3 regions of the Comamonas sp. Z3 genome follow, and region 1 is predicted to be linked to each of the others. Evidence: predicted binding sites of a transcription regulator. Region 1 holds the regulator's gene; each other region holds the start of a gene.
The links. The regulator sigma-54, encoded in region 1, starts transcription at its own class of promoters, with help from an activator protein. The targets are predictions, from matches to a motif close to TGGCANGNAANCTGCTTT.

Region 1 (4,174 bases):
ACTACAATGGATGCAAGAAACGTGCCTTCCATGAAAAAAACACTCCTACCTCTTGCGCTGGCCTGCGCCCTGGCAGCAGCGACCGGCATGGTCCATGCCGAAAAGGCCGACAGCGCCAAGCCCATGAATATCGAGGCGGATGCGCTTCGTCACGACGAGCTGCAGCAGACCAGCGTCTTCACCGGCAATGTGGTGATGACCAAGGGCTCCATCGTGCTGCGCGGCGCCCAGCTTGATGTGCGTCAGGATGCCGAGGGCTATCAGTACGGGGTGATCAAGGCCGAACCCGGCAAGCGTGCCTTCTTCCGTCAGAAGCGCGACACCCTGGCCGGCCAGCCCGAAGAGTTCATCGAAGGCGAAGGCGAAGTCATCGAATACGACGGCAAGGCCGATATCGTCAAGTTCATCCGCCGTGGCGAGATGCGCCGCTACCGTGGTGGCCAGCTCAGCGACCAGGTCACGGGCTCCATCATCGTCTACAACAACATCACCGACGTCTATACCGTCGATGGTCAGAAGACCAGCGGCGGCCTGCCTAGCTCCTCCGTGGGCCAGGGCGGTCGCGTGCGCGCCATCATGGCGCCCAAGGACGGTACGCCGGGCGCACAGCCCAAGCTCGCCACACCTGCCACCCAGCTGCGCCCGAGCATGACGCTGGGCGGCGAGAAAGCCGACGAGAAGAAATGAGCGAGCCGACCTTCTCCAGCAGCCGCAGCGGCGAGTCCGACAGCCGCCTGGAGGCCAAGCATCTGGCCAAGTCCTATGGCAGCCGCAAGGTGGTCAAGGATGTATCGCTGTCCGTGCAAAAAGGCGAGGTGGTCGGTCTGCTCGGCCCCAACGGTGCGGGCAAGACCACATCGTTCTACATGATCGTGGGCTTGGTACGCAGCGATGGCGGCGAGATCTTCATCGACGGCCAGCCGGTGGGCGGCATGCCGATTCACCAGCGCTCGCGCCTGGGCCTGTCCTATCTGCCCCAGGAAGCCTCCATCTTTCGCAAGCTCAGCGTGGAAGACAATGTGCGCGCCGTGCTGGAGCTGCAAAAGGACGAGCAGGGCAAGGCGCTGACGCAGGGCGAGATCGAAAAGCGCCTCACGGGCCTGCTGCAGGAGCTGCGCGTCGAGCATCTGCGCCAGTCGCCGGCGCTGGCGCTGTCCGGCGGTGAACGCCGGCGCGTGGAAATCGCACGTGCCCTGGCCACGCAGCCGCGCTTCATCCTGCTTGACGAGCCGTTTGCCGGTATCGACCCGATTGCGGTGATCGAGATCCAGCGCATCATCGGCTTCCTCAAGGAGCGCGGCATCGGCGTGCTGATTACCGACCACAATGTGCGCGAGACGCTGGGCATCTGCGACCACGCTTTCATCATCAGCGACGGCCATGTGCTGGCCGAAGGCACGCCCGAGGAGATCGTGGAGAACGCCGATGTGCGCCGCGTCTATCTGGGCGAACATTTCAGAATGTGATGACCCCCACGCTCCCTCACTTTGTATGGTCGCTGCCCCCAGAAGGGGCCCTGGCCGTCTGCGCCGGGGTTTGCCCTGGGGCAGCCCGGCGGCAAACCCATAGCACTGCGCGCGTTTGCAATGATTGTCTGGGAGCCGCGCCTCGATGAAGCCAGGTCTCTCGCTACGCGTTTCGCAGCATTTATCACTGACGCCGCAGCTGCAGCAATCCATTCAGCTGCTGCAGCTCTCCACTCTGGAGCTGGCGCAGGAAGTCGAGCAGATGCTGGTCGACAACCCTTTTCTGGAGCGTGCGGGCGATGAGGCCGAAACTGCGGGAGATGCTCCTTTAGATGTAGCTAGTAGCGCCAGTGAATACAGTACTTCAGATAGTATTCATGCTGAAAAAGAAGCATCGCAAGCGCAATTAGCTACTGAAACAGTAGCGGAAGCACCGAGCCCCGAAACCCCGGAAACCCTGAACTGGGAGGCCGACGGCATGGACGGCCAGGACGGCGAATGGGGCGGCGAATCCAGCAGCGAGTGGGATACGCCCTCGGCCAGCAGCTCCACGCGCAACCGCGATGGCGATGACGAAACCGATGCCATCGATCTGGCGCGCGAGCACCAGAGCCTGACCGACTTTCTCCATCGTCAGGCGCTGAGCCTGCATCTGGGCGCGGCAGACACGGCGGCGCTGCGCTTTCTCATCGAGTCGCTCAGCGACGACGGCTATCTCGAGGATTCCCTGCAGGAGCTGGCGCAGAGCCTGGCCGGCGACGATCTGGAAGAGCGCGAGGAGCTGGAGCAGCACTTTGCCATTGCGCTGAAGCTGCTGCAAAGCCTGGAGCCGGTGGGCGTGGGCGCGCGCGATCTGGCCGAGTGCCTGCAGCTGCAGCTGCGCGACCTGATCCGCACGGCCGAGGACGAGGGCACGACCGAGGCGCATATGAACCGGCTGCTGCTGGCGCAGGCCATCTGCGCGCAGCCCATGGACTTGCTGGCGCGGCGCGATCTGCGCAAGCTCACCAGCCTGTGCGGCGCGCGCGAGGAACAGCTGCGCGAGGCCATGGCCCTGATCGCCAGGCTGGAGCCGCGTCCGGGGCGCCGCTTTGTCGACGTGGAGCGCCATATCGTGGTGCCCGATGTCATCGTGCGCCCGGTGCGGGCCGGCTCGGGCAGGGCAGACTTTTCCGTGCAGCTCAACCCCGAGGTCATGCCGCGTCTGCGCGTGCACGACATCTATGCCGGAGTGCTGCGTCGCCACAAGAACAGCGACGGTCATGCGGCGCTGCAGCAGCAGCTGCAGGAGGCGCGCTGGTTCATCAAGAACATCCAGCAGCGCTTCGACACCATCTTGCGTGTTTCCGAAGCCATCGTGGAGCGGCAGAAGAACTTCTTTGTGCATGGCGAGCTGGCCATGCGCCCGCTCGTACTGCGCGATATCGCCGACACGCTGGGCCTGCACGAGTCCACCATCAGCCGCGTGACCACGGCCAAGTACATGGCCACGCCCCAAGGTACTTTCGAGCTCAAGTATTTCTTCGGTTCGGGCCTGGGCACGGAAACCGGCGGCAGTGCCTCCAGCACGGCCGTACGTGCGCTGATCAAACAGTTTGTCGATGCCGAAGATGCCAGAAAGCCGCTGTCGGACGCCAAGCTGGCCGACATGCTCAGGGAGCAGGGCATTGAGTGTGCGCGCCGCACTGTCGCCAAATACCGCGAGCAGCTCAAGATACCGACGACCACGCTGCGCAAGGCGCTCTAAGACTTAGTGCGGCAGCAGCAGGCGGTTGTTGCGTGCCGGGTTGCGCCGGAGCGTAAGAGGCGCAGCATTCGGATCAGGGCTGACACTGCGCTTGCGGGCTGTGGCAGCAAAAGGCTGAGCGGGGCACAAGCCCGTGCTGATATGGTTCATGGCGGCAGCCAGCATGCCTTCCTGCGGGTCACCCAGTGCATGGTCTAAATCATCGGGCACGCTGCAACCGGGCACATAGCGCTGTGTTGGACCATTGCCCGGTGTAAAACCGTCGGCGTAGTCGCCAAAGCCTTTGGCGTTGATACCGGCAAACTCGATAGGGAAGTAACTGATGCCGCAGTTGTCCTTGGCCGTAAAACCATAAGGCTTGCCGCAGGTCGTGCCTCCAATCAGGATGACTTCCACATCCACACCGCGCAGGCCATTGATCAGTGCCTCACTGGCCGAGCACGTGCCCGATTGCGCTAGGACATACACCCGCTTCAGGTTGAGTGTGGGCAAGGGCTGAATATTGCTGCATTCGTTGTTGATGGGAAAGCAGGAGCTGCCATAAAACGGCGTCACCTGCGTTTCTGCGCTGCGGCGTGCGTTGTATTGCAGCGTCTCGAAAGTCTTGCCAGCCGTTTGCGTGCTGCCCGCAATCATGGTTGCCAGCTCTGCAGCGATGAACAGAAAACCACCGCCGTTGTAGCGCAGATCCAGCACTAAATCGCTCACGTTCTGGTTGCGCAGATTGGAAATGGCGGTGACCAGCTGACCTTCGGCGGGCAGCACATGGTCATTGAAGACGATGTAGCCAGCACGCGCACCGCTGTTTAGCGTGAGCACTCGCGATTGCGGCACCGGGGTGTTGGTGATATTGGTGCTGGTCAGACTTTGCACGGGCAGTTGTGCGCCGCCGCGCTGCAGGATGAAGTTGTGCGTGACGCCCAATATCTCAGGGAACAATCCGGCATTGAGCACATCCACC
Region 2 (4,174 bases), on a different contig from region 1:
GCTGGAGACCAGCGACCACAGGCCGACCAGGAGCGCCAGCCCCAGCAGCGGCGGCAATACCTGGCCGGCAAACGCTTCCGCGTGCCGGCGCCAGTGGCCGGGCGGGGTCGAGATCACCGCCGGGGATGCCCTGACGACACCGGTATCTTTTTTCACTTCAGCCCTTGAAATATCTGCGTTGCCAGCGGTCTTTTCTGCAGTTTCCAGCTGTGCATCGTTGGCGGCCAGAGCGGCCAGTTGGGGGTCATGCGGGGGATCGAGTTCCAGCGGCGAATGAAGTGCGGCACTGACCATGATGTCTCTCCGTTAGGTGGGGCGGCCTCAGGCCTTGATCTTGAAACCGTCAGCGTACTGGGCCGGGTTCTTGCCATCCCAGACCACGCCGTCCATGAGCTTGCTGCTGCGCAGCACATCCTTGGGCACACTGACCTTGAGCTGGCTGGCCGCCTGCTGGTAGAGGTCGATGCGGTTGATCTGCTTGGCCACGGACAGATAGTCGGGATGGGCCTTGAGCAGACCCCAGCGCTTGTGCTGGGTGAGGAACCACATGCCGTCCGACAGATAGGGGAAGTTCACGGCCCCGTCGTTGAAGAACTTCATGTGGTTGGGGTCGTCCCAGGTCTTGCCCAGGCCATTCTGGTAGCGCCCCAGAATGCGCTGGTTGATGGCGTCCACGCTGGTATTGATATAGGACTTCTGGGCCACCGTCTCGGCCATCTTCGTCTTGTTCTGCAGGCTGGCGTCGATCCAGCGGCCGGCTTCGAGAATCGCCATCATCACGGCGCGGCAGGTATTGGGATTCTTCTGCGCGAACTCGCCCGTGGTGCCCAGCACCTTCTCGGGATGGTCCTTCCAGATGTCCTGCGTGGTATTGGCCGTGATGCCTATGCCGTCCATGATGGCGCGATGGTTCCAGGGTTCGCCCACGCAGAAGCCATCCATATTGCCCACACGCATATTGGCCACCATCTGGGGCGGCGGCACGGTGATCAGCTTGGCCTCGGACAAAGGGTTGATGCCTGCTGCCGCCAGCCAGTAATGCATCCACATGGCGTGGGTGCCGGTGGGGAAAGTGCCGGCGAAGGTGTATTCGCGCTTTTCCTTGGCCATGACCTTGGCCAGGCTGGCTCCGTCGACCGCCCCCTTGTCGGCCAGGGCCTTGGACAGCGTGACCGCCTGGCCGTTGTTGTTCAGCCCCATGAGCACGGCCATGTCCTTCTTGGGGCCGCCCACGCCCAGGTGCAGGCCGTAGACCAGGCCGTAGAGCACATGGGCGAAGTCCAGCTCGCCGTTGACCAGCTTGTCGCGCACGCCGGCCCAGCTCGCCTCCTTGCTGAGAACGATCTTCACGCCGTATTTCTGGTCCAGGCCCAGCACCGAGGCCATGACCACGCTGGCGCAATCGGTCAGCGGGATGAAGCCGATCTTGACCTCTTTCTTCTCCGGCGCGTCGGAGCCTGCGGCCCAGGCGCCATGGTGGCCCAGCGTGCCATAGAGTGCCGCGGCACCGGCCACGCGCAGAAACTCACGCCGGCCACCGGCAGATACGGGCTCCGGCGCGGGAGCAGTAGTCGAAGAAAGGCGCTGGCTCATGAGAAAACTCCATCAAGAATCGTGGTGAAGGCGATCCGGAAAACAAAAAGGCGCCCTTCCCTCCTCGGGTGTGAGGAGAAAAGGACGCCGTTGTCCCAGGTCACTCGTAATAACGCTTTAAGCGCGACCGCCTTTGGTCTGCTTGACATCAACAGTCATGCACAAACCATGCCAGCCCCTGATCAGAGGTGGAGCAGGCTTTGCCCCCCGGTTTTTGGCCCATATTTGGTGCAGCGCAACAAACACAACGCTGTCAAAGCGATGAATTGGTGCTGCCAGGCAGCAGGTCCACTGTGGCCAGAATCGCCTCGGCCACATCCAGCATGCGCCGGTTCTGGTTCATGGCCGTCTGGCGGATCAGCTTGTAGGCCTCGCCCTCGCTGAGCTGGCGGTAGTTCATCAGCACGCCCTTGGCCCGCTCTATGGTCTTGCGCTCCTTGAGCGTGGCGCGCGCCTTGTCGATTTCGGTCTGCATGTCCTGCAGGCGCATGGACTGCTCCTGCACCAGCAAGACGATGCTCTTCTCGAGCTGCAGCCCGTATGCGCCCTCAGCAGGCAAGAAGGCGGCTGGCTGCGTGGCTCCCAGAAAGGCTGCAGCCGCTTCGGCGCGAGTCCCAGGCTGCGGCTGCATCTCCAGCAGCGCCTTTTGCTGACTCAGAGCGGCACCGGCCTGCTCCAGCTTGCGCAGACATTGGGCCTGCAGCTCCTCGGCCAGGAATGCCTCAATCTGGTGCATGGCATCGAGCCGGCTGGAACAGGCTTCGAACCATGGCGAGCTCAGGCTGCAGTCCAGCGCCATGCCGTCCCCGGCCGTGCAGCCCAGGCGCCGCAGCCGCTCGATCACCGTCATATCGGGACAGGCCCCGCATTGCTGCTGCCAGCGCTCCATCCCCGAGGGGCTGGCGAAGTCTGCAAACACCTGAAAGCAGCGCTCCTGCGACTCGATCAGATGCAGCCAATGGCGCTGACGCTCTGTCCTGCCGACCCCTGCGGTAAACGCCGCGACCCCTGTGGCGCGCTCCTGGCCCGCCAGCTCCTTGCCCTGCATGAAATGAAACACCGCCACCAGCAATTTCGCGATATCGGGATCGCAAGCGCTGTCCGCCGCCTCGAACACCACGGTCAGGCAGGCCGCAATCATGCGGATCAGCGCCTGCGTGCAGTCCTCGGCACTCAGCTGCAGCGCATTGCGCCGACGGCGCAGCAGCGGCAGGGCTTCAAAGCCTTGCAGCGCATTGGCGATCGCATTGAACAAGCGAGCGCCATGCGCACCCGGCGCCCGCGCGCCCAGCTCTTCAAGGGCGAGACAGACCCGCCCCATGACCTGGTCCACATGAAGGCCATGGTCGAGCAGGCTCTGCTGCGCCTGTGCGCCGCCGCTGACCAGAAAGATATTCGAGAGACCGCGCTCTTTTTGCAGCGCATGGACGAGCTCGGACATGCTCGCCACCAGGCTGCTGGCGCGGCTGATCTGCTCCAGCTCGGCAATCTCGCTTTGCCTTGCAGCCACCAGATAGTGCAGAGGCGTTTTCATGGGGTAGTGCTTGTCGTCATGTTGATGCCATCGACGATCAGCACGATTCATGCCATCTCAGGCGAGGCGACGCTGCCGCCTCTGCCAGAGCTGGTCCACCATGGCGCCCACACCGATTCCCACGACATAGGCCAGCAGATCCAGGGGATCGAAGCCATTGCCCAGCACCAGATAGGCCAGCTTGTTGGCGCGCAGGGCCTGCATCCAGGGGGCCTGATAGAGCTGCAGAAACTCGATGGCAAAGGCGATGACCAGGGTCCAGGCCATGAGCTTGCCGCACGTGATGGCCGGCCGCAGCCAGGCCACGCACAGCAGCACCACCCAGGCCCAGAGCGCATCGCCCGGATAGTTGCCCAGCACGGCGGGAAAGGGCACGTAGCCCCGGCGCGAGGCCAGCCCGATGGCGATGACCGCCACAATGAGCAGGGTCAACCCCGTCCGTGAGCGACGAAAGGATCCGCCAGCGGCCAGATGTATCAACAAGCTGTCGTCCCCTCAGTCGATATGCGCGCCGGAGTCCTTGACCACCTGCTTCCAGTACGCCAGCTCGGCCGGCAGCATGGCCTTGAAGCTTTGCGGCGTGGACTCCACGCGCTCGGCGCCCAGAGTCTTGAGGCGCTCTGCCATCTCGGGCCTGGCCAGCACGGTCTGCACTGCCTGATGGAGCTTGTCCACCACCGGCTGCGGCGTACCGGCCGGTGCAAACAAGCCGTACCAGCTGATCACGGCCAGGCCCTTGCCCAGCACGGGTATCTCGGGTGCCAGCGATGTCGGCCTGTCGGACGCCACGCCCAGCACGCGCAGCTTGCCACTGCTGACAAAAGGCATCACGCCGGGAAAGCTGCCAAAGGTCACCGGCAACTGGCCGGCCACCACATCGGTGGCGGCTGCCGACGCCCCCTTGTAAGGCACATGCAGCAGGCTCACGTTCTTCTGCTTTTTCAGCATCTCGCCCAACAGATGGTTGAGCGTGCCATTGCCGGCAGAAGCGTATTCCACCTTGCCTGGATGCGCCTTGGCATAGGCCACCAGTTCGTCCAGATTTTT
Region 3 (4,174 bases), on a different contig from region 1:
CCACTTCGCTGCCCCAGAGCTTGGAGACGGTGAAGCCGGTCAGGCCGGCCTTGGGCTTGGAGCCACGGCCGGTTGCGCCTTCGTCACGGATTTCGCCGCCGTTGCCGGTCGATGCGCCGGGGAAGGGCGAAATCGCCGTGGGGTGGTTATGTGTTTCCACCTTCATCAGCACATGGTTGGTAGCCGCCTGCTTCTGATAGCTGGGCGCGCTGATTGCGTCTGCCTTGGCATCGAACTTGGCGACAAATCGCTCGACCTCATGGCCTTCCATGATGGAAGCGTTGTCGGCATAGGCCACCACGGTGTGCTGGGGCGAGCAGGCTTCGGTATTGCGGATCATGCCGAACAGCGACTTTTCCTGCTCCACGCCATCGATGGTGAACTTGGCGTTGAAGATCTTGTGGCGGCAGTGTTCGGAGTTGGCCTGCGCAAACATCATCAGCTCCACGTCCGTGGGATTGCGCTTGAGGTCGTTGAAAGCGTTGACCAGGTACTCGATCTCGTCTTCAGCCAGGGCCAGTCCCCATTGCTTGTTCGCGGTTTCCAGCGCTGCGCGGCCACCGCCCAGCACATCCACAAACTCCATGGGCTGTGCCGCCAGGGTAGTGAACAGTTGCTCGGCCTCTGCGCGTGTCGCAAACACGGACTCGGTCATGCGGTCGTGCAGCAAAGCGGCGATCTGAGCGGTCTGCTCTGTCGACAGCTCGGGCTTGCCGCCCAGCAGGCCGGACTTCATGTCCACGCGATACTCGGTCATGCGTTCCACACGGAACACATTCAGGCCGCAGTTGCGGGCGATATCGGTGGCCTTGGAAGCCCAGGGCGAGATGGTGCCCAGACGGGGGGTGACGATGAAGGCCAGGCCTTCAGTGCTGCCCTTGTAGGGATCTCCATAAGTCAAGAGCGCCGAAAGGCGCTCTTGCAATGCGGGCGCAACTGCGCCCTCGGTGGCAACCAGGTGCACAAAGCGTGCAGATACGCCGGTGATCTTGGGGTGGATGGCGACCAGATCGGTCAGAAGCTGTTGGGCGCGGAACGAGCTCAGGGCGTTTCCACCCTCAAACTGTGTCAGATGCAATGTCACGTGGCGGCCTGTTTATGTGAAGGCTGTTGAAAAGCGTCCTGGCCAATCCTCTGCCTGAGAGGACCGGGCCAAAGCGCTGAATTCGGTGAGCCTCGGATTTTACCGTGCCTCGGGGTTAGTCCGAATGCTCACACCCACAAGCCCTGCATGTTCAAGCGCGCAATGGGATAATTGCGGCCATGAGCATCACACTGAAGACTCCCGAAGACATCGAGCGCATGCGCGTTGCAGGCCGCTTTGCTTCGGATGTGCTGGACTACATCACCCCCCACATCAAGCCCGGCATCACCACCCAGCAGATCGACGATCTGTGTGCCAAGCGCATGGCCGAGCAAGGCACCAAGACGGCCTGCCTGGGCTATCAGCCCCCGGGCATGACGCCCTACCCGGCCTATGTCTGCACCTCTGTCAACCATGTGGTGTGCCACGGCATCCCCAACGACAAGCCTTTGAAGAAGGGCGACATCGTCAATGTCGACGTGACCATCATCACCGAAGACGGCTGGTTCGGCGACAACAGCCGCATGTTCATCATTGGCGAAGGCACGATTGCCGCCAAGCGCCTGTCCAGGCTCACGTTCGAAGCCATGTGGAAGGGCATCGCCCAGGTCAGGCCCGGTGCCACGTTGGGCGATATCGGCCACGCCATCCAGACCTACGCGGAGAGCAACAACCTGTCCGTGGTGCGTGAGTACTGCGGCCACGGCATCGGCAAGGTGTTCCACGACGAGCCCCAGGTGCTGCACTATGGCCGCCCCGGCGAAGGCGTGGTGCTGGAAGAAGGCATGGTCTTCACCATCGAGCCCATGCTGAATCTGGGCAAGCGCGACATCAAGGCCATGCCCGACGGCTGGACCGTCGTCACCAAGGACCGCAGCCTGACTGCCCAATGGGAGTTGATGCTGGCCGTCACCAAGACCGGCTATGACGTGCTGACCTGGTCCGATGGCTCGCCCACCCCGCCCGACTTCATCACGGCCATCCGCACCTGAGCGCGCTGCTGCCGCTGACCTGCATGCCGCATCCGGCCAATGCTGGATGCGGCATATTTTTTGCTTGTAGACCTTGTGCTGCAAGCGCCATGCGCTCATCTTTTTGCCATCACAGGCCTCAAGCCCAAGTCAGTTGGGTTAAGGTGACGCTCAAGCACTTGCCCTGTTGAAACGCTTTTTTCTACTGCGCATGACCTCCTCTGCCCACTCCTACGCCAACTCTGCCGACGTCTCCGACCTCTCCTCGCTACAGGGCCTACGCGAGCAATACCGCGAGGCCAAGGCCCGGCAGATGGACTTGCTGCGCAACCCTACGCTGGGCAGACGCAGCGTGCGCGGAGTGCTGCACCATTTCAGTGAACTCGCCGACGGTCTTCTGCGCACCCTCTGGCAGCGTGCGCAGATGCCGCAAGGCGCGGCGCTGCTGGCCGTGGGGGGGTATGGGCGAGCCCAGCTCTTTCCCTACTCGGACATCGATGTGCTGGTGCTGCTGCCCCAAAGCAGTGCACAGCCGGCTGCGGAACTGGCGGCCAGCATCGAGCAGTTCATCAGCAGTTGCTGGGATGTCGGCCTGGAAATCGGCTCCAGCGTGCGCAGCATTGCCGAATGCCTGCAGGAGGCCGCGCAGGACCTGACGGTACAGACCGCCATGCTGGAGTCACGCCGCATCACCGGCAGCAAGGCCTTGTTTGCCGACTTCGAGCAGGCGTTTCGCGCGCAACTTGATCCCAAGGCTTTTGTCGAAGGCAAGCTGCTGGAAATGCGCCAGCGCCACGCCAAATACGACTTCACGCCCTATTCGCTGGAGCCCAACTGCAAGGAATCGCCCGGCGGGCTGCGCGATCTGCACACCATGCTCTGGCTGGCCAAGGCCGCAGGCTTCGGCAACAGCTGGCATGAGCTGGCCGAGCAAGACCTGATCACCCATTTCGAGGTCCAGCAGCTCGAATCCAACGAATCCCTGCTCAGCCTGATCCGTGCCCGCCTGCACGCCACCGCCGGTCGCCATGAGGACCGGCTGGTCTTTGACCTGCAGACCGCCGTGGCCGAAGCCTTCGGCTATCGCTCCACCACGCCGGAGGGGCGCAAGCTGGCCATGCGCGCTGGCGAGACCCTGATGCGCCACTATTACTGGGCCGCCAAGGCGGTGACCCAGCTGTGCCAGATCGTGCGCATGAGCATCGAGGAGCGCCTGAACCCCGGCTCACACGAACTGATTCCGCTCAATGATCGGTTTTGCGAGAAGGCCGGCACCATCGAAGTGGTCAGCGACGATCTGTACGAGCGCGATCCGCATGCCATTCTCGAAACCTTTCTCATGTACGAGCAACATGAAGGATTGACGGGTCTGTCGACGCGCACCCTGAGAGCGCTGTATGCCAGCCGCGATGTGATGGACAGTGCTTTCCGTCGCGACCCGGTCAATCGCGCCACCTTCATGAAAATCCTGCAGCAGCCGCGCGGTATCACCCACGCCATCCGGTTGATGAATCAGACCTCGGTACTGGGCCGCTATCTCTGGCCCTTCCGACGCATCGTGGGACAGATGCAGCATGATCTGTTCCACGTCTACACCGTGGACCAGCATATCCTGATGGTGCTGCGCAATGTGCGACGCTTCTTCATGGCCGAGCATGCCCATGAGTATCCGTTCTGCTCCCAGCTTGCCGCAGGCTGGGACAAGCCCTGGATTCTGTATCTGGCCGCTATCTTCCACGACATCGGCAAAGGCCGTGGCGGCGATCACTCCGTGATCGGTGCCGTCGAAGTCAAGCGTTTTTGCCGTGCCCACCAGATCGACAAGGCCGATGCGGAGCTGGTCGAGTTTCTGGTGCGCGAGCACCTGACCATGAGCCAGGTGGCCCAGAAGCAGGATCTGTCCGACCCCGATGTGATTCGCGCCTTTGCCGAACGCGTCGGCAACGAGCGCAAGCTCACCGCCTTGTACCTGCTGACGGTGGCCGACATTCGCGGCACCAGCCCCAAGGTCTGGAGCGCCTGGAAAGGCAAGCTGCTGGAAGACACCTACCGCCTGACCCTGCGCGTGCTGGGTGGCCGCGCCCCGGATGCCGCCGCCGAGATCGAAGCCCGCAAGCGT

Region 2: FSY59_RS05345 (CmpA/NrtA family ABC transporter substrate-binding protein) is a predicted target of sigma-54. The motif match lies at 1,750-1,767, and genes of this name have one in related genera.
Region 3: FSY59_RS03285 ([protein-PII] uridylyltransferase) is a predicted target of sigma-54. The motif match lies at 2,126-2,143, and genes of this name have one in related genera.

Annotation. Positions count from the first base shown of each region.
Region 1 is NZ_VOQU01000004.1:680,642-684,815, reverse strand. It holds gene lptA (lipopolysaccharide transport periplasmic protein LptA) at 31-687, shown strand; gene lptB (LPS export ABC transporter ATP-binding protein) at 684-1,466, shown strand; gene FSY59_RS15295 (RNA polymerase factor sigma-54) at 1,612-3,213, shown strand; gene FSY59_RS15290 (S41 family peptidase) at 3,217-4,174, opposite strand, start outside.
Region 2 is NZ_VOQU01000002.1:145,020-149,193, reverse strand. It holds gene ntrB (nitrate ABC transporter permease) at 1-294, opposite strand, end outside; gene FSY59_RS05345 (CmpA/NrtA family ABC transporter substrate-binding protein) at 322-1,593, opposite strand; gene FSY59_RS05340 (nitrate regulatory protein) at 1,847-3,178, opposite strand; gene FSY59_RS05335 (DUF2809 domain-containing protein) at 3,185-3,559, opposite strand; gene FSY59_RS05330 (tripartite tricarboxylate transporter substrate binding protein) at 3,623-4,174, opposite strand, start outside.
Region 3 is NZ_VOQU01000001.1:679,797-683,970, reverse strand. It holds gene purL (phosphoribosylformylglycinamidine synthase) at 1-1,084, opposite strand, end outside; gene map (type I methionyl aminopeptidase) at 1,264-2,076, shown strand; gene FSY59_RS03285 ([protein-PII] uridylyltransferase) at 2,267-4,174, shown strand, end outside.